Orrella dioscoreae: one gene and its partner. The protein of the gene in region 1 binds, or shares a complex with, the protein of each later gene. Links are inferred from orthologs where the notes say so. Each region holds a gene or a part of one and is shown on either strand. Other genes may lie near its edges.

Region 1 (9,724 bases):
CCCGCGCGGCGCTCGAAACGGCGCGCATCAACACGGTCTACACGCGCGTGCTGTCGCCCATCGACGGCATCATCGGCCGCTCCAGCGTGACCGAAGGCGCGCTCGTCACCGCCAACCAGGCCAATGCCCTGGCCACTGTGCAGCAGATCGATCCCATCTATGTCGACGTCACGCAATCCAGCGTGCAGCGCCTGGCCTTGCAGGATGCGCTGGCCTCGGGCCGCCTGAAGGGCGGAGCGTCGGGCCAGGCCGAAGTGTCGCTGCGCCTGCCCGATGGCAGCGTCTATGAACAGAAAGGCCACCTGCAGTTCTCGGAAGTGACGGTGGACCCGGGCACGGGCTCCGTCACGCTGCGCGCGGTCTTCCCGAATCCCAAGCGCCGCCTGCTGCCCGGCATGTTCGTGCACGCGCGCCTGCAACAGGGCGTGGACGAGCAGGGCCTGCTGGTGCCGCAACAAGGCGTCACGCGCAACCAGCGCGGCGAGCCCACGGCGCTGGTGCTGAATGCCGAGAACACGGTCGAGCTGCGCGTGCTGCGGACGGATCGCGCCATTGGCGACAAGTGGCTGGTCACCCAGGGTCTGGCCGCGGGCGACCGCGTGATCGTCGAAGGCGTGCAGCGCGTGCGCCCCGGCGCCAAGGCCAGTGCCGTGCCCGCCAGGCAGGCGAGCCCGGCCCAGGCCGGCGCCGCGGCGCCCGCTGCCGCGCCGGCAACTGCGCCCGCGGCGAACTGAGCGGAGCGCGCGCATGGCAAAGTTCTTCATCGACCGGCCCGTCTTCGCCTGGGTGATCGCCATCGTCCTGATGATGGCGGGCGCGCTGTCGATCACCACGCTGCCGGTGTCGCAGTACCCGAACATCGCGCCGCCTTCGATCAGCATCCAGGTGTCCTATCCGGGCGCGTCCGCGCAGACCGTGCAGGACACCGTGGTGCAGGTGATCGAGCAGCAGATGAACGGCATCGACCGGCTGGAATACATGTCTTCGTCCAGCAATTCGGACGGCAGCATGGAAATCCAGCTGACCTTCTCGCAAGGCACCAACGCCGACACGGCCCAGGTGCAGGTGCAGAACAAGCTGCAACTGGCCATGCCGCTGCTGCCGCAGGAAGTGCAGCAGCAGGGCCTGCGGGTCACCAAGGCCACGCGCAACTTCCTGATCGTGGCGGGCTTCGTGTCCACCGACGGTTCGCTGACGCGCCAGGACATCGCCGACTACGTGGCCTCGAGCGTGCAGGATCCCATCAGCCGCACCGATGGCGTGGGCGACTTCCAGCTGTTCGGCGCGCCGTACGCCATGCGGATCTGGCTGGACCCGGAAAAGCTCAGCAACTTCGGCCTGGCCGTCAGCGACGTGACCGCCGCGATCCGCGAGCAGAACGTGCAGGTGTCGTCCGGCCAGCTGGGCGGCCTGCCCGCGGCGGTGGGCCAGCAGTTGAACGCCACCATCATCGGCCCGTCGCGGCTGCAGACGCCCGAGGAGTTCGGCGCCATCCTGCTGCACGTGAACCGCGACGGCTCGCAGGTTCGCATCCGTGACGTGGCCCGGGTCGAACTGGGCGGCCAGAACTACGCCATCAACAGCCAATACAACGGCCGTCCGGCTGCCGGCCTGGCCATCCGGCTGGCCCCCGGCGCCAACGCGCTGGATACGGCGGACGCCGTGCGCGCCACCATCGACACGCTGCGGCCTTTCTTCCCGACCGGCCTGGACGTGGTGTATCCCTACGACACCACGCCCTTCGTGAAGCTGTCGATCCAGGGCGTGTTCCAGACGCTGGCCGAGGCCGTGCTGCTGGTGTTCCTGGTGATGTACCTGTTCCTGCAGAACCTGCGGGCCACGCTGATCCCCACCATCGCCGTGCCGGTGGTGCTGCTGGGCACCTTCGGGGTGCTGGCCGCCTTCGGCTACTCCATCAACACCCTGACCATGTTCGGCATGGTGCTGGCCATCGGGCTGTTGGTGGACGATGCCATCGTGGTGGTGGAGAACGTCGAGCGGGTGATGGCGGAGGAAGGGCTGTCACCCAAGGCCGCCACGCGAAAATCGATGGGACAGATCACCGGGGCGCTGGTCGGCATCGCCATGGTGCTGTCGGCCGTGTTCGTGCCCATGGCCTTCTTCGGCGGGTCCACGGGCGTCATCTACCGCCAGTTCTCCATCACCATCGTCTCGTCCATGGTGCTGTCGGTGGTGGTCGCCATCGTGCTGACGCCCGCGCTCTGCGCGACCATGCTCAAGCCCATCCCCAAGGGCCATCACGGCGCCAAGCGGGGCTTCTTCGGCTGGTTCAATCGCACCTTCGACCGCGGCAACGACCGCTATGTCAGCGGCGTGTCGCGCCTGATCAACCGCTCGGGCCGCGTGATGCTCATCTTCGTGCTGCTGACGCTGGTCATGGCCTGGCTCTTCACGCGCATCCCCACGTCCTTCCTGCCGGGCGAAGACCAGGGCATCGTCTATGTGCAGGTGGCGGCGCCCGCCGGCGCCACGTCGGAGCGCACGCAGCAGGTGGTCGACCAGGTGCGCGACTGGATCCTGACGGAAGAGAAGGATGCCGTGCTGTCCGTCTTCGAGGTCACGGGCTTCAACTTCGCGGGCCGTGGCCAGAACGCGGCCATCATGTTCGTGCGCCTGCGCGACTGGAAGGACCGTTCGGGCGACGCCATGCGCGCCAGCGCCGTGGCGGGCCGCATCATCGCCTACGGGGCGTCGCAGGTGAAGGATGCGCAGGTGGTGGCCTTCACGCCGCCTGCGGTGATGGAACTGGGCAATGCCTCGGGCTTCGACTTCCAGCTGCAGGACCGGGCGGGCATCGGCCACCAGGCCTTCCTGGCCGCGCGCAACCAGTTGCTGCAGGAGGCCGGCAAGCATCCGGCGCTGCGCTCGGTGCGCGCCAACGGCATCGAGGACGCGCCGCAATACCAGCTGAACATCGACCGTGAGCGCATCCGCGCGCTGGGTGTGTCGATCGCCGACGTCAACAGCACGATCTCGGTGGCCTGGGGCTCGTCCTACATCAACGACTTCATCGACCGTGGCCGCGTCAAGCGCGTCTTCGTGCAGGGCGAGGCCGCGGCCCGCATGCTGCCGGAAGACCTGGAGAAGTGGTACGTGCGCAATGCCGAGGGCGGCATGGTGCCGTTCTCGGCCTTCGCCACGGCCGAGTGGACCTACGGGCCGCAGAAGCTGGGCCGCTACAACGGCGTGCCCAGCTACCAGATCCAGGGCGAACCCGCCCCGGGCTACAGTTCTGGCGACGCCATGGCCGCCATGGAGGAACTGGCGGGCAGGCTGCCGGGCGGCACGGGCTTCGAGTGGACGGGACTGTCCTTCGAAGAGCGCCTGTCGGGTGCGCAGGCGCCCGCGTTGTACGCCATCTCGCTGATCGTGGTGTTCCTGTGCCTGGCCGCGCTGTATGAAAGCTGGTCCATCCCGACTTCCGTGATGCTGGTGGTGCCGCTGGGCATCCTGGGGGCGCTGGCGGCCACCCTGATGCGTGGGCTGTCCAACGACGTCTACTTCCAGGTGGGCCTGCTCACCACGATCGGCCTGGCGGCGAAGAACGCGATCCTGATCGTGGAATTCGCCAAGGCCCACTACGAGGAAGGGGCCAGCCTGGCCGAGGCCGCGCTGCATGCCGCGCGCCAGCGGCTGCGTCCCATCCTGATGACCTCGATGGCCTTCATCCTGGGCGTGGTCCCGCGGGCCATTTCCACCGGCGCGGGCTCGGGCAGCCAGAACGCCATCGGCACCGGGGTCATCGGCGGCATGCTCAGCGCCACCTTCCTGGCGATCTTCTTCGTGCCGGTGTTCTTCGTCGTGGTGCTGAAGACCTTCAAGGTCAGGCGCCTGTCGGATCGGCAGGCGGAGGAGGACGCGCAGGGCCCGGCGGCGCATTGAGCTGGCGCCTGCCGTCCAGGCGGGCACAGGCTGCCAAGAAGAAGACCGGGTGCGCGCACCCGGTCTTTTTCATTCAGGGGACGGCGACAGCCTTATTTCTGTTTGCCGTCCAGCGTATACCCGGCCCGGTCATCCTGGGCCAGCTCCCTGGCCAGCCAGGGCAGCGTCTCGCGCAATGCCGCCTGCAGGGTCCAGGGCGGGTTGGCCACATACATGCCGCTGCCGTACAGGCCCAGGCCATCCGACGAGGGCTTGCGCACGGTCAGCGTGGCGTTCAGCCAGTTTTCCACCGGCAGCTTGGACAGCTGGCGCGGCAGTTCCTGCGATTCTCGCCGCGACACCAGGGGATACCAGACCACGAAGGTGCCCGTGGCGAAGCGTTTCAGGCCTTCGCGCACGGCGTCCTGCACGCGGCGGTAGTCTCGCTTGTCTTCATAGGGCGGGTCGATGACCACCATGCCACGCCGGGTGGGCGGGGGCAGCAGCGACTTCATGCCCTCGAAGCCGTCGGCGGCATACAGGGTCGTCTGGCGCAATTGACGGCGGTCCAGCTTCTGCAGGTTGCCGCCCAACACGCTGGCCTCGGACGGATGCAGCTCGAAGAGCCGCAGGCGGTCGCGATCGCGCAAGGCGGCCAGCGCCAGCCAGGGCGAGCCAGGATAGTGGCGCAGCGCGCCGTCCGGGTTCAGGGCCGCCACCTGCTCGATGTAGTCGGCCAGCATGGGCGGCAGGTCGTGGCGCGGCCACAGGCGGGCGATGCCGTCCAGGAACTCGCCTTTCTTGTTGGCCCATTCGCCATCCAGGGCATAGAGGCCCGCGCCCGCGTGGGTGTCGATCACCCAGTAGGGGGCATCCTTGCGGCCCAGGTGGTCGAGCATGTGCACGAGCATGGCGTGCTTGAGGACGTCGGCGTGGTTGCCGGCATGGAAGGCGTGGCGATAGCTGAACAAGGTCGTCGATGGCCCGGAGGGCGGGCGGTAAAGGAAAGAGTCGGGGAAATCAGTCGGGACGGATGAGCGCAAGCTCGTCCGTGAAGATGAGGTCGGTCTGCCACGCGCGCAGCGCATCCGCGCGGGCCAGGTCGTTGACGGTCCAGGCGCCCAGGCGGTAGCCGGCTTCGCGCACCTGCCGCGCGACCTCGGCGTCCACGTGGCGCTGGTCCATGTGCAGGGCGATGCAATCGTGCCGGGCCAGGCGCGCCAGCCAGTCGCCGGGCAGGGGACCTTCCAGCAGCAGCGCCCGGGGCAGTTCGGGCGCCACGCGCGCGGATTCGGCCAGGGCCGCTTCCGAGAACGAGGAGATGAGCGGCGGCGTGGCCGCGCCGTGCCAGAGTTCGCGCACGGCTTGTGTCACGCGCGCGCCCGTGACGGCCTCCCGGCCCGGGCAGGGCTTGATCTCGACATTGCTGGCGATCTGGTTGGCCTGGGTGTAGCGGGCCACCGCGCGCAGCGTGGGAATGGGTTCGCCCGCGTAGGGCGCGGAGTGCCAGCTGCCAGCGTCCAGCCGCGCCAGTTCGCCGTGCGTGCGCTCGGCGGCAGGGCCGCGGCCGTCCGTGGTGCGATCCAGCGTGTCGTCGTGCAGCAGTACCGGCACGTCGTCGTGGCTGAGCTTCACGTCGTACTCGGCCATGCGGAACCCGTGCGCCAGGCCGGTGCGCATGGCCGCCAGCGTGTTTTCCGGCGCGAGCCGTCCGCCGCCACGATGGGCGGCCAGGCGGGGGTAAGGCCAGGGAGCGAGCGTCTTCATGCGAGCGGGCGGGAGGGCGAAAAGGGGGGCTGGCACGCACAAGGATACCGCAGGGGCCCGGCGCGCCGCTTTCCCTTCCCCCTTTCCCTCCCTTCACATAGTGATAAACTTTCCGCGCCCCGGCCCGTCGCGCCAGGGGTTTCGTGGATGCGAGGCGAGTCCGGCTCGCCTTTTTTCACCTTGCCGCAGCGTGTGTCGCACTTCCTTCGACACGCCAAGCGGCCCAGTCCGGATACCCCATGTTCGAGTTCATTCGCACCCATCGTCGCGTGACGATGTTCCTCCTGTTCCTGCTGGTCGTGCCGTCGTTCGTGTTCTTCGGGCTCGAAAGCTACACCAGCATGAGTACCCGGGACACCGAGCTGGCCAGCGTCAAGGGCGAGCCCGTCACGGCGCAGGAATTCAGCCGCGTGCATACCAACCAGCTGGAGCAATACCGTGCCATGCTGGGCGGCCAGTTCGATCCGGCGCTCGTCGATACGCCCCAGGTCCGCCAGCGCCTGCTGGACCAGCTGATCGACCAGCGCGTCGTCGCCACCGCCGCCGTCGAAGGCCGCTATTCGGTGTCCGACGAGACGCTGCGCCGCACGATCGCCACGATCCCGGCGGTGCAGGTCGATGGCCGTTTCTCGGCCGAGCGCTATCGCGAAGCCCTGGCTGGACAAGGCCTGACGCCCGCCATGTTCGAGGCCGGCCTGCGCCGCGACCTGGCCACGGCCCAGGTGCTGGAGCCGGTCGGCGTGTCGTCCTATGTGCCCGAGGTCGTGCTGGCGTCGGTGCAGGCTGCCCTGTCTGAACAGCGTACGCTGCGCCTGCGCGCCTTCAGCGCCGACGCTTTCCGCAAGGACATCACGGTCAGCGACGCCGACGTGAAGACCTGGTACGACGCCAACGGCAAGGAACTGGAAGTGCCCGAGCACGTCAGCGCCGAATACGTGGTGCTGGACGAAGCCGTCGCCACGCAGGGCATCACGGTCAGCGATGCCGACATCGCCGACTACTACAAGAACAATGCCAGCCGCTTCGGCCGCGAAGAGCGCCGCCGTGCCAGCCACATCCTGATCGAGGCGCCGGCCAGCGCCGACCAGGCCACGCGTGACGCCGCCCGTGCCAAGGCCGAAAGCCTGGCCAAGGAAGCCGCCGCCAACCCTGACAGCTTCGCCGAGCTGGCGCGCAAGAACTCCCAGGATTCGGGTTCGGCCGCGTCCGGCGGCGACCTGGGCTGGGTCAGCCGCAACATGCTGGTCGAGCCGGTCGAGAAGGCCATCTACGGCCTGAAGCAGGGCGAAGTCTCCGGCGTGGTGCAAAGCAACTTCGGTTTCCACGTCATCCGCCTGACCGAACTGCAGGCCGCGGACGTCAAGCCGCTGGCCGACGTGCGCGAGCAGATCGTCACTGAAATCAAGAAGCAGCAGGCAGGCACGCGCTTCTCCGAACTGGCCAAGCAGTTCACCAACGCCGCGGGTCAGGGCGACAGCCTGCAACCGGCGGCCGATGCGCTGCGCGTGCAGGTGCGCAAGGCCTCGGGCATCACCCGTACGGGCCTGCTTGACGCCGCGGATGCCGGCGCCGATGCCGCCAGCGCCAGCAAGGACGTCAACCTGCTGAACGATCCTCGCGTGCGCGAAGCGCTGTTCTCGCAGGAGGTCCTGCGTGACAAGCAGAATTCCCGCGTGATGGAGCTGTCTGCCGGTCAACTGGTTGCGGTGCGCGCCGGTGCGCTTACGCCCGCCCAAGTGCCGCCGCTGGAAAAGGTGTCGGCTTCCATCCGTGACCGTCTGGTGGACGAGCGTGCTGGCGAAGCCGCTCGCAAGGCTGGCGAAGCCGCGCTGGCCGAGCTCAAGGCCGCGCCCGTCGGCGATGCGCCGGAAGGGTTTGGCCAGCCGGTCACCGTCAGCCGCCAGGATCCGGGCGCGTTGTCGCGCCAGGCCCTGGAGGCCGTGATGCGCCTGCCCAGCGCCACCTTGCCCGCTTACGCCGGTGCGGCCGATGGCGGCAATTTCGTCATCACCCGCCTGGAGAAGGTCGAGGCCGGCACCGTGACGCCCCAGCAGCAGGCCGCGCTGCGCGAGCAGATCAGCCAGGCCTGGGGCCAGGCCGAACAGCAGGCCGTGATCCAGCAACTGCGCCAGCGCTACGACGTGCGCGTGCTGCCCGCTGCCAAGGCTGCCGTCGAAGGCGAAGCCCAGACGAACTGATCGCAGGCTGCCGGCAGTATTGCCGGCAGCAAAAAAACAAACGCCCGCATCGCGGGCGTTTGTTTTTTGCGGTGGCTTTGCGGGAGGGGGACAGCCCGTCATGGCGCAGCGGTAGTGAGTCCATCGCGCAGCGCCTGCCGGGCGATCACGAGCTCGGCTGCTTCAGCACCGGCCCCAGCACCTCCCAGACATTTTCCAGGATCGCCGGTTGCGCCGCTTCCGTCGGGTGCAGGCCATCGGCCTGGAACATCGCGCGGTCGGCCGCCATGCCATCCAGGAAAAACGGGATCAGCTCGGCTTTTTCGCTTTTGGCGACCAGCGGGAACACGTCGCGGAAGCGGTCGGTATATTGCCTGCCGTAGTTGGGCGGGATCTGCATGCCGGCGATGATGACGGTGGCGCCCGCGTCGCGTGCAGCACGGGTCATGGTGCGCAGGTTCTTCTCGGTCATGTCCAGCGACAGGCCGCGCAGGGCGTCATTGGCGCCCAGCTCCAGGATCACGATAGTCGGCTGGTGGGTCTTCAACTGCCCCGGCAGCCGGCTGACGCCGCCGCTGGTGGTGTCGCCGCTGATGCTGGCATTGGCCACCCGCGCGCCCGGGTGGGACTCGGCCAGGCGCTTTTCCAGCAAGGTGACCCAGCCGCTGCCCCGCGACAGGCCATATTCGGCGCTCAGGCTGTCGCCTATGATGAGGATGCGGGGCGCAATGCCGGAACCGGACTCGGAACCACTGGCCGGCGCGGCGGTCTGAGCCTGGGCCGCCAGCAGCGGGGCGCAGACCAGGGTCAGGCAGGACAACAAACGGACAAGCATGATGAATCCCAGTAAGAAAGTGGCGAACCACGTGGCAATCGAGGCGCGTGGCGTCAGCAAGCGGGTCCAGGACGCCTCGGGCGAGCTGGTCATCCTGGACGGCATTGATTTTACGGTTCCCGTCGGCGCCGCCGTGGCCATCACGGGCAGCTCGGGGTCCGGCAAATCGACGCTGTTGGGACTGCTGGCCGGCCTGGATGTTCCCAGCGCGGGCAGCATCAGCCTGAACGGCCAGGACCTGTTTTCGCTGGACGAGGACGGCCGTGCGGGGCTGCGCGCCCGCCAGGTCGGTTTCGTATTCCAGTCCTTCCAGTTGTTGCCGAATCTGACGGCGCTGGAAAACGTCATGCTGCCGCTCGAGCTCGCGGGGCAACCGGCACGTGCAGCGGCCGAGGCCATGCTGGGACGCGTGGGCCTGGGGGCGCGCCTGCATCACTATCCGCGCACCTTGTCCGGCGGCGAGCAGCAGCGCGTCTCGCTGGCGCGAGCCTTCGTGGTGCGCCCGGCGCTGCTGTTCGCGGATGAGCCCACGGGCAGCCTCGATGCGGCCAACGGCGAGGCGATCATCGACCAGATGTTCGCCCTGCATCGCGAGCAGGGCGCCACGCTGGTGCTGGTCACCCACGATCCCGCGCTGGCCGCGCGCTGCGACCAGCAACTGGTGTTGCAGGCGGGGAAGGTGGTCGAACCGGTAGCCGCGCCGGTTTGAGCCACGCGGGCAGGGTCTCGCGCCCAGCCTGACAGGGCAAGATCAGGTGGAGGCCGCCGCCCGCGCCAGGCGGTTGCGCCGCCATTCATACAGCGCGATGCCCGCGCCGCTGCCACAGGTGATGGCGATGCCCAGCCAGGTCAGCGGCCCGGGGAATTGCCCCCAGATCAGCCAGCCCAGCGTGGCGGCACAGGTGATCTGCAGGTACACCAGCGGCGCCAGCACCGAGGCGGGCGCGTTGCGATACGCCTGGATCTGCAGCAGGTGGCCCAGCGCGCCGGACACGCCGGTAGACAGCATGACCACCCACTCCCACAGGCCCAGGTTGGCCAGAACGGGCATGGCGGGCGGCAG
Region 2 (15,574 bases), 530 kb from region 1 along the record:
CAGCAGACGGTCCAGGCGCGGATCGGGACGCTGTCCGCGCAGGAGCGCGAGCAATGCAAGCAAGGTGGCCAAAACGGCGCCCACGGCGGCCAGCCAGAGCAGGATAGCGGTCAAGGTGTTCTCCGGGAAGACAGGATTGTAGAGCGCGGGATAGCTGCCTGGCCGGACAGTCTCAGGCTGCCCGATGCCTGCCACCGGGCCAGTTCAATCCGCCGGGGACGCCGGCAAGGGCAGCCCCTGCCGGTCCACCAGGCGGTAATCCAGCCCGGCAGTCTGGCCACGCCGCAAGGGGTTGCGCGTGCAGTGGCGCGCATAGGCCGCGTCCACATAGCGGTAAGGCAGGTGCGCGTCCCGGCCGGCGGGAATGCCCAGCCTGGCCGCCTGCACCAGCACTGCCGGTCGTTCGCCCACGTCTTCCACGAAGAAGCGCGACGCGTTGAAGCGCTGCGCGTCCCAATGCGGCACCTGCAAGCCCAACGACCGGCACAGCAGGGTCTGCCCCGCGCACAGGCGTTCGGGTGGGCGCGGCCGGCCTTGCGCATCGGGGTTGGCGCGCTGCATGGCGGCCAGCGCGCGCGGACCGGCCTTGGCATCCAGCCAGGGATAGGCCGACTTGATCAGCACCGCATTGCCCGGGCCGTGCGCGCTGAAGTTCAGCGAATCGCCGCCGCGGGCGTAATACATATAGATGACGCCGCCATCCTGGAACAGCGCGCGGCGCTTGTGCGTGTAGCCCAGCGACGCATGGCTGCCGCGGTCGTCGAGGGTATAGGCCTCGGTCTCGATGATGCGCGCCGAACGCCAGATGCCGCCCACGCGATGGCGCAGCACCATGCCCAGCAGCTCACGCGCCAGGGTCAGGGCGTCCCGGTCGAAGAAGGCGTCGGGCAGCATGGACGAGACTCAGGAAGCCGGGCGCTGGCCGCGCCCGCCGGCCGGGTCAGAGAAAGCGCTCGGTGTAGCGCTTTTCGTTGAAGCCCACGGCCACCGTGCCGTCACCGGCCTGCGAGACCGGACGGCGCACCAGCGCGGGGTACTCGGCGATGAGGGCCAGCCACTCGGCATCGGAAGCCGGGGACTTGCGGCTTTCATCCAGGTTGCGCCAGGTCATGGAGGCCCGGTTCACCAGCTTTTCCCAGCCGCCCAGCTGTGCCGCCCAGTCTTTCAACAGGGCGGGCGACACGGGCGTCTCGCGGTAATCGACGAAGTCATGCGCCACATCGTGGGCGTCCAGCCATTGCCGCGCCTTGGCGACGGTGCTGCAGGCCTTCAGGCCGTACAAGGTCAGGCTCATCGTTCCTCTCTCCGTTTCTGCAGGCGATGGGCGACGATGACGCACACCCCCACCGCCAGGATGAACAAGGTCGCCAACGCGTTGACCTCGGGTTTCAGCCCCAGGCGCACGCGCGAGAAGATCTCGGGCGACAAGGGGGTGAAGCCCGGCCCCGACAGGAACGAGGCAATGACGACGTCGTCGAGCGACAGCGTGAAGGACAGCAGCCAGGCCGCGCCCAGAGCCGGCGCGATGAGCGGCAGCGTGATCAGGAAGAAGACCTTGAGCGGCGGTGCGCCGAGATCCAGCGCAGCCTCTTCCAGCGAGCGGTCCAGGTCGCGGATGCGCGACTGGATGATGACCGCGACATAGGCCGTGCACAGCAGCACGTGGCCCACCCAGATGGTGAACATGCCGCGCTCGCCGGGCCAGCCGAAGAGCTTGTCCATTTCCACGAACATGAGCAGCAGCGACAGGCCCAGCACGACCTCGGGGATGACCAGCGGCGCGCTGACCATGCCGAGATACAGCGAAAAGCCGGGGAAGCGCCCCATGCGCGCCAGCACATAACCGGCCCAGGTGCCGATGATGACCGCCGCGGTGGCGCTGAGCGCGCCGATGCGGAAGGACAGCCAGGCCGCCGACAGCAGCACCGAGTCATTGAAGAGCGCGGTGTACCAGCGGAACGAGAAGCCGCTCCAGGACGTGACCATGGCCGAGTCGTTGAACGAGAAGACGATCAGCGTGGCGATGGGCAGGTAAAGGAAGCCGAAGCCCAGGAACAGGACCAGGCCGCGCAGCCAGGGGTTGGGGGCGATGGCGGTGCTCATCGCGCGCCCTCCCGCTGCAGCTCCATCTGGCGCACCTGGCTCTTCTGGAAGAGCGCGAGCGGCACGAGCAGCAGCAACACCATGACCACCGTGATGGACGCGGCCATCGGCCAGTCGGTGTTGGTGAAGAACTCGTTCCACATGAGCCGGCCCATCATGAGCGTGTTGGCGCCGCCCAGCATTTCGGGAATGACGTACTCGCCCACGCAGGGAATGAACACCAGCATGGCGCCCGCGATGACGCCGGCGCGCGACAGCGGCAGCGTGATCTTCAGGAAGGCCTGCCAGGGACGCGCGCCCAGGTCGTAGGCGGCTTCCAGCAGCCGCGTGTCCAGCTTCACGAGATTGGCGTAGAGCGGCAGGATGAAGAACGGCAGATAGGCGTAGATCATGCCGATGTAGACGGCCAGGTCCGTGCGGTATATCTCGAGCGGGCTGTCGATGACGCCCAGCCACATCAGGAAATTGTTCAGCAGGCCGTCGTTGCGCAGGATGCCGACCCAGGCGTAGACGCGCAGCAGCAGCGAAGTCCAGAACGGCAGGATCACGGCCAGCAGCAGCACGTTGCGCACGGCAGGCGCCGAGCGCGCGATGTAATAGGCGATGGGATAGCCGATGAGCGCGCACCACAGCGTGGTGATGGCGGCCATCTCCAGCGAGTTGAGATAGGTCTGGACGTACAGCGAGTCGGCCAGCAGCATGGCGTAGCCGCGCAGGTGCAGCGCCAGGGTGATGGTCTCGTCCTTGAACTCGTAGAGCGGCGTGTACGGCGGCACGCCGAACTCGAGCTCGGCGAAGCTGATCTTCAGCACCAGGAAGAACGGCACCAGCAGAAACAGCGCCAGCCAGGCATACGGCGGCACGATGGCCAGCGCCCGGCTGCCCGGAAGCAGCTTGCGCACGTCCAGGCGCATCATGATGCGAGCACCATGGCGCTGTCGTTGTCCCAGCTGACGTAGACCTCTTCGTCCAGGCCCGGCGCGTCGGGGCCGGCCAGTTGGCGGCCCGATACGCTGACCTCGACGATCTTGCCCGAGGACAGGCGCACCTGGTAGCGCGCATGGCTGCCCAGCCACGCCACGTGGCTGACCACGCCGAAGCCCCAGTTGTGCTCGACCCGTGGCTGCTCGCGCGACAGCAGCAGTTGCTCGGGCCGGATGGACACGTGCACTTCCATGCCCAGCGGCTCGCTGACGCCGTGGCTCACGAAGAGCGGGCGCGGCAGGTCGTCGCTTTCGATGGCGATGTGATCGGGCTCGTCCACCACGATGGTGCCGGTGAAGAGATTGGTCGAGCCGATGAAGCCCGCCACGAAGCGGTTGCTGGGGAAGGTGTAGACATCCTGCGGCGAACCCACCTGCACGATCTGCCCGTCGGTCATGACGGCCAGGCGGTCGGAGAGGGTCATGGCCTCGTCCTGGTCATGGGTGACCATGATGCAGGTCACGCCCACCTGCTGGATGATGCGCACGAGCTCGATCTGCGTCTTCTGGCGGATCTGCTTGTCCAGCGCGGACATGGGTTCGTCCAGCAGCAGCAGCTTCGGGCGCTTGACCAGGCTGCGCGCCAGCGCGACGCGCTGCTGCTGGCCGCCGGACAGCTGGTGCGGCTTGCGGCGGGCATATTGGCCCATCTGCACCAGCTCCAGCGCTTCCTGCACGCGCTCGTAGATCTCGTTGGCCGGCACGCCTTCCTGCTTCAGGCCGAAAGCGACGTTGCCCTCGACGGTCATGTGCGGGAACAGCGCATAGGACTGGAACATCATGTTGACAGGCCGCCGGTACGGCGGCATGCCGGTGATGTCCTGGCCGTCGAGCAGGATGCGGCCCGAGCTGGGGGTCTCGAAACCGGCCAGCATGCGCAGCAGCGTGGATTTGCCGCAGCCCGAACTGCCCAGCAGCGAGAAGAGCTCGTTGCGGCGCACCGCGACGTTCACCCCGCGCACGGCGACCGTGTCGCCGAAGACCTTGACCACATCCTCGACGCGGACGAACTCGTCCGCGTCCACCGCGGTGTCCTGCACCGCCTGGCGGCTATCTGCCATGATCGCTCAGCGTCCCGATTTCAGTTCGGCCCAGAGGCGCGTCTGCAGGCGCTGCACGGCCAGCGGCTGCGGCTTGATGACGTAGAGGGTCTTGGAGACCTCCGCCGGCGGATAGATGTTCACGTTGCCCGCCACGTCCTTGTTCACGAATTCGCGCGCCGACTTGTTGGCGTTCGGGTAGAACATGTGGTTGGTGATGGCGGCGTGGACCTTCGGCGTCTCGATGTAGTTGATGAAGGCATGCGCGGCATCGACGTTCTGCGCGTCCTTGGGGATGGCCATGGTGTCGAACCAGGCAGGCGCCCCGCCCTTGGGCAGGTAGTAGTCGATCTCGTAGTCCTTCCTGGCTTCCCTGGCGCGGCGCGCGGCGATCAGCACGTCTCCCGAGAAACCATAGACCATGCACAGGTCGCCGGCGGCCAGCTCGTCGATATAGCCCGAGGAACTGAACTGGCGAATGTAGGGGCGGATCTTCTTCAGGACGTCCAGCGCGGCGCGGTAGTCGGCGGGCTCGCTGCTGTTGGGATCCTTGCCCAGGTAGTGCAGCACGGCCGGGAAAACCTGCGCGGCCTCGTCCAGCATGGAGATGCCGCAGGACTGCAGCTTGGCGGCGTTCTCGGGCTTGAACAGGGTGTCCCAGCTGCCCAGGTCGGCATCGGCCCCCAGCGCGGCGCGCGCGCGGGTCACGTTGTAGCCCAGCCCGTTGGTGCCATAGCCCCAGGGCACGAGGTATTGGTTGCCCGGATCGACCGTGGCGACCAGCGCCATGATCTCGGGATCGAGGTGCGACCAGTTGGGGATCTTGCTGCGGTCCAGCTTCTGGAAAAGACCGCCTTCCAGCTGGCGCGCGGCGTAGTGCGTGGACGGCACGACGATGTCGTAGCCCGACTTGCCGGTCAGCAGCTTGGCCTGCAGGGTGTCATTGCTGTCGTAGACGTCGTAGCGCACCTTGATGCCGGTTTCCTTCTCGAAACCGGGCAGGGTGTCGGGCGCGGTGTACTCGGCCCAGTTGTAGACGTTGACGGTCTTGTTGTCCTGGGCCTGGGCGGCTGCCGAGACCGACAAGGCCATGAGCGCCGCGACCAACCCGGACACGGTCTTGCCGCCGCGTCCCGCGTTTCCGATAGACATGAGAGTTCCCCCGCGTAGAACCAGAAAATTGCCAAACCCAAAATAATAAAGCCTTTTTTCCGCCGTGGGGCGGGGCCCGGGCCGGGCTTCACATGGCGAAAAGACGAGGCGATCCGGGGTGTCCGGCGTCAGCCTTGCCGAGCCCGCCAGGCTGCTTCATAGGATCGCGCCAGCAACGCCCAGAACGCCACGCCGCGCGCGCCTGCCACCTTCTCGCACGAGCGACGCAGGCGGGCCAGGTTGCCCTGCCGGGCGGCGGCGTCCACCCCGCCGCCGCGCCCGCGGTCGAAATCGATGAGCCAGGCCTGGTTCTGCCGGTCTATCAGGATGTTGTAGAGATTCAGGTCCGCATGCCAGGCCCCGGCCGCATGCATGTCGGCGATGGCCTGTGCGGCGGGTTCGCACAGCGCGTCTTCCAGCCGCAAGGCCAGCGGCTGCGCATCCGGGATGCGCTCGGTCAGCAAGGCGGCGCGATAGCCCAGGCCGTGGCGCCAGTAGCCGGCGGCCAGCGGACGCGGCACGGCCAGCCCCGCGTCGCGCAGTTCGGCCATCAGGCGGAACTCGGCGAATGCGCGGGTATCGGACTCGCCGGTCCAGACATAGGTGGCGCGCACCAGCTTGCCCACCAGTCCGCCGCGGCGGTAGTGGCGCAAGGCGGCCTGCGTGCCGCCGGGCAGGGACAGGAACCAGGCCGCCTGGCGGCCCCCTGCCCCCACGGGACGGGCCTGCTCGCCGTGGGTGGCGGGATCGAACAGCGCCGGATCGGGCTGCGTGATCACCGCCGGGTCATACAGCATGGCGCCGCCCCGCCAGGCATGGCGGATGGCCTGCGCGCCGGCGGGCGCGGCAACCTGGGCGGTTGCCTCAGCCTTCACGATTGCGCATCCAGTCGGCGGTGCCGTAGAAGGTGTGCAACAGCCTTTCGGCCAGGGGCTCGGGCAGGCCCTGGTCCTGCATGGCGCGGCCCATGCACGTCACCCACTGGTCACGTCCCTGGCTGTCGATGGCGAACGGCAGGTGGCGCGCCCGCAGGCGCGGATGACCGAAACGCGAGACGTAATGGTCCGGCCCGCCGAAGTAACCGCAGAGGAACCAGAACAGCTTGTCGCGGGCGCTGTCCAGCGAGGGGCCGTGCACGGCGCGCAGTTCCTTCAGGTCGGGCTCCATGTCCATGAGGTCATAGAAACGGTCGACCAGCGCGCGCACGCCGGCCTCCTGGCCGAGCTGATCGTAGAGGGAGCGGGTCGTGTCGAAGGGTTCGAAAATGGGAAGGACTGTCGCCATCAGGCGCCTCGAAGCGTAATGAGCGGCGGCGTGCGCAGCACGCCCCGCAAAGCCAGGGAACCGCCGCCCCAGGCGGCCAGGGCGCCTGCCGCCATGCCGGCCAGCCAGGGCCAGGCGTGCAGGGACAGCGGAAAATCGAAGACGAAGCGCGCCAGCGCCCAGGATACGCCAGTCGCGCCGGACGCGGCCAGCAGGCCCGCCAGGGCGCCCAGCGCCAGCAGCTCCAGGCGTTGCGCGCGCGCCAGCTGGCCGCGGGTGGCGCCCAGGGCCCGCATCAGGGCCGCCTCGTGCGTGCGCTCGTCGCGCGTCGACGACAAGGCCGCCGCCAGCACCAGCACGCCCGCGGCCAGCGTGAAGGCGAACAGCCACTGCACCGCCGCCACCACCTGGTCCAGCACGGTCTGCAGTTGCGCCAGGATCGCGCCCACGTCGAAGACGGTCAGGTTCGGATAGTCGCGCACCAGCGCCTGCATCAGGCCCGCCTGCTCAGGCGGCAAGTGGAAGGAGGTCAGCCAGCTCTGCGGCGCATCCGCCAGCGCGGCAGGCGTCGTCAGGGCAAAGAAGTTGACCTGCATCGTGTCCCAGTCGACCTCGCGCAGGCTGGTGACCTCGACGTTGACGATGGCACCGGCCACGTCAAAACCCAGCGTGTCGCCCAGCTGGATGCCCAGCGTCTTGGCCAGGCCGTCTTCGATCGAGACTTCCATGGCCTTGGGATCGAACTCGCGGCCGGCCAGGATCTCGTTGTAGGCGGGCACCTGGCTGTCGTAGGACAGGTTGAACTCGCGATCCACCATGCGGCGCGCGCGCGGCGCTTCGTAATCGGAAATCGCCACGGCGCGCGCATTGATGGACACCAGGCGGCCGCGGATCATGGGCCAGAGCTTCACGTCGTGGATACCGGCCGCCTGCAGCCGCGCCTGCACGGCCTCGCGCTGGTCGGGCTGGATATTGATGAGGAAGCGGTTGGGCGCGTCGGCCGGCATGGTCTGGCGCCAGCCGTCGATGAGATCGGTGCGCGTCATGGCCAGCAGCAAGAGCGCCATCAGGCCCAGGCCCAGGGCGCAGATCTGCGCGGCCGACGCAGCCCGGCGCCTGGCCATGCCGGCCAGTGCGAAACGCAGGGCCGGCCTGCCGTGGATGCGCGCGCGCAGGGCCCGCACGGCCGACAGGGCCACCCAGGCCACGCCGGCAAACAGCGCAAAGGCGCCGAAGAAGCCGCCCGCCACGATGGCGCCCAGCTTGAGATCGCCAGCGAACCACCACACCAGGCCGGCGAAACCCGCCGCGCCCACCGTGTAGCCGATGGCCGCGCAGCTGGCCGCCATCGCGCCTTCGCGCCGCAGGACGCGCGCCGGCGGCACCCGGCACAGCTCGGCGACCGGCGGCAGCGCGAAGGCGAACAGCAACCAGCTGCCCACCAGCATGCCCTGCACGCCCGGCCGCCAACTGGCTGCCGGCAAGGTCGTGTCGATGAGGCTGCCCAGTCCCGCCACCAGCAAGGCGTGCACGCCATAGCCCGCGACGCAGCCGACCGCCGACGCGGCCAGCGCGATGAAGGCGAACTCCAGGCCGAGCATGCGCAACAGCTGGCCCTGTGTGGCCCCCAGGCAGCGCATGACCGCGACGCCGTCGCGATGGCGCAAGGTGTAGCGGCGCGCGGCCAGCGCCACCGCCACGGCGCAGACCATGACGGCCAACAGCGCCACCAGGGACAGGAAAAGCTGGGCCCGGTCGAGCGTGCGGCGCACCTCGGGCCGGCCCGACTCCAGGTCGGCGATCTTCTGGCCCCGCTGCAGATTGTCCTGCAGCCAGCCGCGGTAGCTGGCCACCGCCGCCTCGTCCCCGGCCAGCAGCAAGGCATAGCCGACACGGCTGCCCAGGCCGATGAGCCCGGTGGCGGGCAGGTCCTCGGCCCGCAGCAGCACGCGCGGCGCCACGTTGACGAACTGCATGCCACGGTCGGGCTCGTAGCGGATGACCTGGGCGATGCGCAATTGCGTATCGCCCACGTGCAGCATGTCGCCCACGGCAAGCGCCGTCATGCCCAGCAGTTGCGGGTCGACCCAGACCGTCCCCGGCGCCGGCGCGCCCTCGGCGGGACGCTCCTCGCCCGTGGCGCTGTCGGCCACGCGCAGGCGGCCGCGCAGCGGATAGTCGCCCTCCACCGCCTTGATGGATGACAGCTGCAGGGTGTCGCCGTTGCCCACCATGGACGGGAACTGCCAGACCCGCGAGGTGCGCAGGCCCAGGTTGCGGGCATGGTCGACGAAAGCCTGGTCGATGGCGCCATCGGCCTCGAGGACGATGTCGCCCCCCAGCATCTGGCCCGCATCGCGCTCCAGCGCGCGCCCGACCCGATCGGACAGGAAGCCCACGCCCGTGACCGCGGCCACCGCGACGATGAGCGCCAGCATGAGCAGGCGCAGCTCGCCGGCGCGGATGTCGCGCACCATGGCAAGCCACGCCATGCGCAGGGACCAGCCCGGCCGGCGGCCGGAAGGGGACGGGGAGGACACTGCGGCGGAGGACGCGAGGGTTCGAGACATGGCGCAATGGTAAGGCAATCAGCGGGAGGGCCGCGGCCGGACGGCTGCGGAAGGGACGGAGACAAAGCACCTGCAACTGCGACACAGGCACCGAGCATACCGAAACGGTGTGACCGCGCCGGGACGCGCGGGTTGCAGGGCACGGCAGGAATGCCACGCGCGCACCCGGCCGAGGCTGGCGCCTGGCCGGGTGCGCGTCGGTGAGAAAGGGCAACGGCCCTGCCGCGCAGGCCACGGCAGGGCCGCGCGGGTTATTGGGAAGACTGCGTGGACTTGCCCGGCTTGTGGGCAGGCTGGTGCGCCTGGGTATGGCCCGTGGTCTTGCCGTGCTTGGCTTGCGGCCTGGCTTGCGGACTTGCGTGCGTGCCATGGGCTGCCTGGCTGCTGGCCTGGGCCGAGGTTCGGCCCGTTTCAGCGGCATGGGCGGCCGGGCCGGCCGCCAGCCCCAGGCACAGGGCCGAGGTCGACAGGAAGGCGGCGATGCGTGCTTGTGTCGTCATGGTGGACTCTCCTTGCAAGAAAGCAACCGGACGTCCGGGTCCGGTGATACCGGGCACGGGCAAGATGCCAGTGGCTCCGTACTGGCTTGGAGGGGGCTGGACGCGGGAGGTTTCCGCAAACTTAAGGAGAATGTCGTAACTGAATTTACGCTGTCTGGACGCTGACCGGGCCGTCAGCGTTCATCCCTCGGCCAGCAGCAGCGCCACCGTGCCGAACAGCATCACGGCAAAGGCCGCGCGCAGGCCGCGCTCGGGCAGGCGATACGCGATGCGCACCCCCACCGGCACCAGCAGCAGGCTGCCGGCAGCCAGCGCCCCGCCCACGACCCAGTCGGTGCTGCCGGAACGCGCATAGGTGAACAGCGCCACGCAGGCGCCCGGAATGATCATGGTGAGCGCCAATGCCTGCGCCGCCGCCTGGCGCAACGCGTAGACCGCGGTCATGACAGGCACCGCGATCACCGCGCCGCCCACGCCGAAGAAGCCGCCCAGCGTTCCTGCCAGCGCCCCCAGCAACGCGGCCTGGCGTCGTTTCAGGGTGGGCGCGGACGCCTGCGCGCCACCGCCCTGCCCGGCCGCCGTGCGCGGCTTGCGCCAGGTCTGCCAGACGTAGAAGGCCCCGACGCAGAACAGGAAGACCGCGAAACTGCGCCGCAAGGTCACGGGGTCCATGCCCAGGGCCCAGCGCGCGCCCAGCCAGGTACAGACCATTGCGCTGAGCGCGCCGGCCGCCGCCACCGACAGGTCGATGCGGGCCTGCTGGTTGTACTTGCGCACGGCCATGAGCACGGTGGGCAACACCATGACGAGCGCCGTGCCCTGGGCCAGTTGCTGGTCCATGCCCAGCACGAGGCCCAGCGCGGGGATGGCGATCAGGCCGCCCCCGATGCCGAGGATGCCGCCCAGCAAGCCGATGACCGCGCCGCTCAGCAGGCAGCCGATCACCAGGACGACGAGAGACACGGGAAAACTCCGAAATGAAAAAGAGACTGCCGGCCGCCGCCGTTAGCGCAAGCGCTCCAGCGCCGCATCCAGCCGATCCACCGCCCAGACCTCCAGCCCCTCGATGGGCTGGCGCGGCGCGTTGGCCTTGGGCACCAGCGCCACGTTGAAGCCCAGCTTCGCGGCCTCGCGCAGGCGCTCCTGGCCGCGTGGCGCGGGGCGGATCTCGCCCGCCAGGCCGACTTCGCCGAAGGCGATCATGCCCTGGGGCAAGGGCCGGTCGCGCAAGGAGGACATGATGGCCAGCAGCACCGGCAGGTCGGCCGCGGGCTCGGCGATACGCACGCCGCCCACCGCATTGACGAAGACATCCTGGTCATAGGTGGCCACGCCCGCGTGCCGGTGCAGCACCGCCAGCAGCATGGCCAGGCGGTTGCCCTCCAGCCCCACGGTCAGGCGCTTGGGATTGGGCGCATGCGCGCTGTCCACCAGGGCCTGGATCTCGACCAGCAGGGGCCGCGTGCCCTCCTGCGTCGCCATCACGCAGGAACCGGACACCTGCTGGGCATGCTGCGACAGGAACAGCGCCGATGGATTGGCCACGCCGCGCAAGCCGCGGTCGGTCATGGCGAAGACGCCCAGCTCGTTGACCGCGCCATAGCGGTTCTTGAAGGCGCGCACCAGGCGGAAAGAGGAGTGCGTGTCGCCTTCGAAATACAGCACCGTGTCGACGATGTGCTCGAGCACGCGCGGACCGGCCAGCGTGCCGTCCTTGGTGACGTGGCCGATCATCACGATGGGGATGCCGGTCTGCTTGGCATAGCGGGTGAGCTGCGCGGCGCACTCGCGCACCTGCGACACCGACCCGGGCGCGGCGGTGAGTTCGCCCGAATAGACGGTCTGGATGGAATCGATGACGGCCACGGCCGGCTTCTGCTCGGAGAGCGCCGCCTGGATGGATTCCAGCCGGATCTCGGCCAGCAGGTCGACATTGTCCGAGGTGACGCCCAGCCGGCGGGCGCGCAAGGCGACCTGCTCGGCGGACTCTTCGCCCGTGACGTAGAGCACGCGGGCCGCGCCCGACATGGACACCAGCGCCTGCAGCAGCAGCGTGGACTTGCCGATGCCCGGATCGCCGCCGATGAGCACCACGCCGCCCGCCACCAGGCCGCCGCCCAGCACCCTGTCGAACTCTTCCAGCCCGGTGGGCAGGCGCGGCAACTCGCGGGCCTCGATCTCGGACAGCGTGCGCACGGGCGTGCTGGCCGCCAGCGGCGCATAGCGGTGCCCGCCGGCCGCGGCCGACGGTTCCAGGGTTTCCTCGAGCGTGTTCCAGGCGTTGCAATGCGGGCACTTGCCCTGCCACTTCGGCGAGGTGCCGCCACACTCGGAACAGACGAACTGCGTTTTAGTCTTGGCCATGATCGCGGCAGTTTACCGGCAAGCCGCCGGCCGCGCCGCGCGCGGGCCGGACACCCGCGTCATGCTGGGCCCGGAAGTGTCAATACGGCTGGCCCAGCGCCCCGCCCCCATCCACGCCGATGATCTGGCCCGTGATGAAGCCCGCCTCGGGCCCCAGCAGGAAGGCGATCAGCGCCGCCACGTCGTCGGGCGCGCCCACGCGATGCATGGGCACCGAGGCCAGCGCCTGCTTCTCGGCGTCGCTTCCCACGGGATGGGCCTGGCGGAACAGTTCGGTCTCGACCGGCCCAGGCGCCACCGCATTGACGGTGATGCCGAACTCGGCCAGCTCCAGCGCCCAGGTGCGGGTGCAACTGGCCAGCGCGCTCTTGGCCGCGGCGTAGCTGGTCCGTTCGGCTGCGCCCCACATGGCGCGGCTGCAGACATTGACGATGCGGCCGCTGCGGCGCACCTTCATCGTTTCCGCGAAGGCCTGCGTCACCTGCACGGCGGCGCGCACGTTCAGGTCGAAGACGTTGTAGAGCGTCGCCAGGTCGATCTGGCCCAAGGGCTGCGGACCATCCAGGCCGACGTTGTTGACGATGCCGTCGATGGGGAATTTCTCGCGGATCGTGCGCAGCACGTCCTCGGTCGCGCCCGCATCCGCCAGGTCGCAGGCATAGAGATAACCGGGGAAATCGACCTCGTCGGTCTCGCGGGCAATGCCCACCACGTGACACCCCAGGTCCGCCAGCCGGCGGCTGATGGCCCAGCCAATGCCCTTGGTCGATCCCGTCACCAGTACGCACATGTCTTTCACGGCAGGTCCATCCTCCAGAATCATCGGGTCGCCCCGGCGGCGCCTGGCGCGCCGCGCCGGGACCGGGCCGGAGTCAGGTTATACACCGAGGCCATGCGAACCGGAAACCTCGCCCGCCGCCATCGCGCTCGCGTCCTGGGCCTTGCGCAAACTCTCGGAACAAACATGACAGGTCATACCTACTAGAATTGGGCAAGATTATTCAAGGCTCAAGGTTGTAAAGGAACCGTCGGGATCAATGGGCGTCAATCACTACGAGAACTTTCCGGTAGCGTCGCTGCTGCTGCCTGCGCGCCTGCGGCGGGCGGTATCGGACATCTACCGCTATGCCCGCACGGCCGATGACATCGCCGACGAAGGCAATGCGCATCCGCACACCCGCCTTTCCCGCCTCGCCGAATACCGGGCCGCGCTGCATCGCATCGGCTCGCGTCCGGGCTGTAGCCGCGAAGTGGCGTCGGGCGAACTCTCGCCCATCTTCGAGCCCCTGGCCGAGACCATCACCCGGCACCAATTGCCCATCGCGCCCTTCTATGACCTGCTCTCGGCCTTTGAACAGGACGTCTCGGTCCATCGCTACAACGACTACGACACCCTGCTGGACTATTGCACCCGCTCCGCCAACCCCGTGGGCCGGCTGATGCTGCACCTGTATGGCGCCGCCGACCCCGGCAACCTGCGCGAGTCCGATGCCATCTGCACTGGCTTGCAGCTGGTGAATTTCTGGCAGGACGTGCACCAGGACTGGAACAAGGGCCGCGTCTACCTGCCCCAGCAGGACATGCAGCGCTACGAGGTGACGGAAAAAACCATCGCCACCCAGCAGGTGACCCCAGCGTGGACTGCGCTCATGCGCTTCCAGACCCAACGCGCGCGCACCCTGTTACACTTCGGCGCGCCGCTGGCCCGCCGCCTGTCCGGACGCATCGGTCTCGAACTCAGGCTGGTGATCCAGGGCGGCCTGCGCATCCTGGAGCGGATCGATGCCGTCCAGGGCGACATCTTCCTGCAGCGTCCCGTCCTGCGCCCCCGGGATTGGGCAATCATGCTGTGGCGCGCGAGGGTATAGCCCACCCCCGAAGCGCTACGCGCTTCCCCCTCAAGGGGGCGGCGCCGGCGGACCGGCAAAGCCGGCTCCGCTGCGCCCCGGATCGAGGCAAACCCACGGATGGCGCCCGGCGCGGTGCGAACCGACATGACATCAACCGCAAGCTCAACCCGAACGGCCCGGCAGCACTGACATGACTCCCGACGACTACTGCCAGGAAAAGGCCGCCAAAAGCGGCTCCAGCTTCTATTACGCCTTCCTCTTCCTGCCGCCGGAACGCCGCCGCGCCATTACCGCGCTGTATGCCTTCTGCCGCGAGGTCGACGACGTCGTGGACGAAGTGTCCGACGCCTCGGTGGCGCGCATCAAGCTGGCCTGGTGGCGCGAACAGATTGCCGCCATGTACGCCGGCCGCGCCGATCACCCGGTGACGCGCGCCCTGGCGCCGCACCTGGAAACCTGTCACATCACCCAGGCACGCCTGCAGGCCATCATCGACGGCATGGAGATGGACCTGGACCAGACGCGTTACCTGGACTGGCCCGGCCTGCGCAAATATTGCTGGCACGCCGCTGGCGTGGTGGGCGAGCTGTCGGCCGGCGTGTTCGGCCATGACGACCCCGCCACGCTGGTCTATGCCGAAAAGCTGGGCCTGGCCTTCCAGATGACCAACATCATCCGCGACGTGGGCGACGACGCCCGCCGTGGCCGCATCTATCTGCCCATCGAGGACCTGCAGCGCTTCGACGTGAAGGCCGCCGAGATCCTCAACGGCACGCACTCCGACCGCTTCGAGGCGCTGATGCGCTTCCAGGCCGAGCGCGCCCGCGGGCTGTACCGCGAGGCCATGCAGGCCCTGCCCGAGTCCGACCGCCGCAAGCAGCGGCCCGGCCTCATGATGGCCGCCATCTATCACGCCCTGCTCGAGGAAATCGAGGACGAGCGCTTCCAGGTGCTGGAGCAGCGCATCTCGCTCACGCCCTTGCGCAAGCTCTGGTTGGCCTGGAAGACCTGGGTGGGCGGCGGCGCCGGACTCGTCAAGCGGCTGGCGCGATGAGGGTCGGTATCGTGGGGGCCGGCTGGGCCGGCCTGGCCGCGGCCGTGAGCCTGCGCGACGCGGGCTGCCAGGTGACGGTCTTCGAGGCCTCGCACGTGCCCGGCGGCCGGGCGCGCCGCGTCACGCATGAAGACTTCCCCGGCAACCTGGACAATGGCCAGCACATCCTGCTGGGCGCCTATGCCGACACCCTGTCGCTGATCCGCCGCCTGCGCGGCGACACCGATGCGCTGCAACGCCTGCCGCTGCGCCTGGAAAGCGTCGATGGTCACACGCGCGTGCGTGCGCCGCGCCTGCCCGCCCCGCTGCACATGGGTGCCGCGCTGCTGCTGGGCCGGGGCCTCGGCCTGGGCGGACGCTGGGCGGCCGTGCGCATGATGCGCGCGCTGAAGAAGCGCGACTGGCATGTGCCGCCCGGCTATACCGTGCGCGACCTGCTGGACGCCCACCACCAGCCCGCTGCGCTGCGCGCGCGGCTCTGGGCACCGCTGTGCCTGGCGGCGTTGAACACGCCGGTCGAGTCCGCCTGCGCCGCCCTGTTCGCGCACGTGCTGCGTGACAGCCTGGATCGCGGCGGACGCGCGGCCAGCGACATGCTGCTGCCGCGCGAAGATCTTTCCACCCTGTGGCCGGATGCCGCCATCACGCTGGTCGACTGGCGTCCGGGCCACACGGTGCGCGACCTGGGCCATGGC

The links.
Region 2: the proteins of ODI_RS10665 (region 1) and ODI_RS08165 are in contact, whole or in part, in a cryo-EM structure (PDB 9GE8), measured with the Escherichia coli proteins. The link is inferred for Orrella dioscoreae from one-to-one orthologs.

The regions. Positions count from the first base shown.
Region 1 is NZ_LT907988.1:2,275,585-2,285,308, forward strand. The notes cover bases 6,828-9,724. They hold ODI_RS10665 (arylesterase), read right to left. Parts: upstream 8,662-9,724; coding sequence 7,993-8,661; downstream 6,828-7,992. Other genes in these bases: ODI_RS10660 (SurA N-terminal domain-containing protein), read left to right, coding at 6,828-7,847; ODI_RS10670 (ABC transporter ATP-binding protein), read left to right, coding at 8,660-9,370; ODI_RS10675 (DMT family transporter), read right to left, coding at 9,413-9,724. In the rest of the region: ODI_RS10640 (efflux RND transporter periplasmic adaptor subunit), read left to right, coding at 1-734; ODI_RS10645 (efflux RND transporter permease subunit), read left to right, coding at 748-3,903; ODI_RS10650 (23S rRNA (adenine(2030)-N(6))-methyltransferase RlmJ), read right to left, coding at 3,996-4,853; ugpQ (glycerophosphodiester phosphodiesterase), read right to left, coding at 4,903-5,649; more of ODI_RS10660, read left to right, coding at 5,889-6,827. UniProt on the Escherichia coli protein: TesA is a multifunctional esterase that can act as a thioesterase, lysophospholipase and protease.
Region 2 is NZ_LT907988.1:1,742,409-1,757,982, reverse strand. Bases 6,337-9,489 are described here. They hold ODI_RS08165 (ABC transporter permease), read right to left. Parts: upstream 9,112-9,489; coding sequence 6,562-9,111; downstream 6,337-6,561. Other genes in these bases: ODI_RS22260 (hypothetical protein), read right to left, coding at 9,363-9,489; ODI_RS08170 (group II truncated hemoglobin), read right to left, coding at 6,337-6,562. Also shown: DNA recombination protein RmuC, read right to left, coding at 1-114; ODI_RS08205 (DNA-3-methyladenine glycosylase), read right to left, coding at 205-894; ODI_RS08200 (Spx/MgsR family RNA polymerase-binding regulatory protein), read right to left, coding at 941-1,294; ODI_RS08195 (ABC transporter permease subunit), read right to left, coding at 1,291-2,103; ODI_RS08190 (ABC transporter permease subunit), read right to left, coding at 2,100-3,020; ODI_RS08185 (ABC transporter ATP-binding protein), read right to left, coding at 3,017-4,147; ODI_RS08180 (polyamine ABC transporter substrate-binding protein), read right to left, coding at 4,154-5,218; ODI_RS08175 (3-deoxy-D-manno-octulosonic acid kinase), read right to left, coding at 5,407-6,075; more of ODI_RS08170, read right to left, coding at 6,143-6,336; more of ODI_RS22260, read right to left, coding at 9,490-9,611; ODI_RS08155 (sulfite exporter TauE/SafE family protein), read right to left, coding at 9,792-10,574; DNA repair protein RadA, read right to left, coding at 10,617-11,975; ODI_RS08145 (SDR family oxidoreductase), read right to left, coding at 12,055-12,774; squalene synthase HpnC, read left to right, coding at 13,013-13,843; presqualene diphosphate synthase HpnD, read left to right, coding at 14,016-14,879; hydroxysqualene dehydroxylase HpnE, read left to right, coding at 14,876-15,574.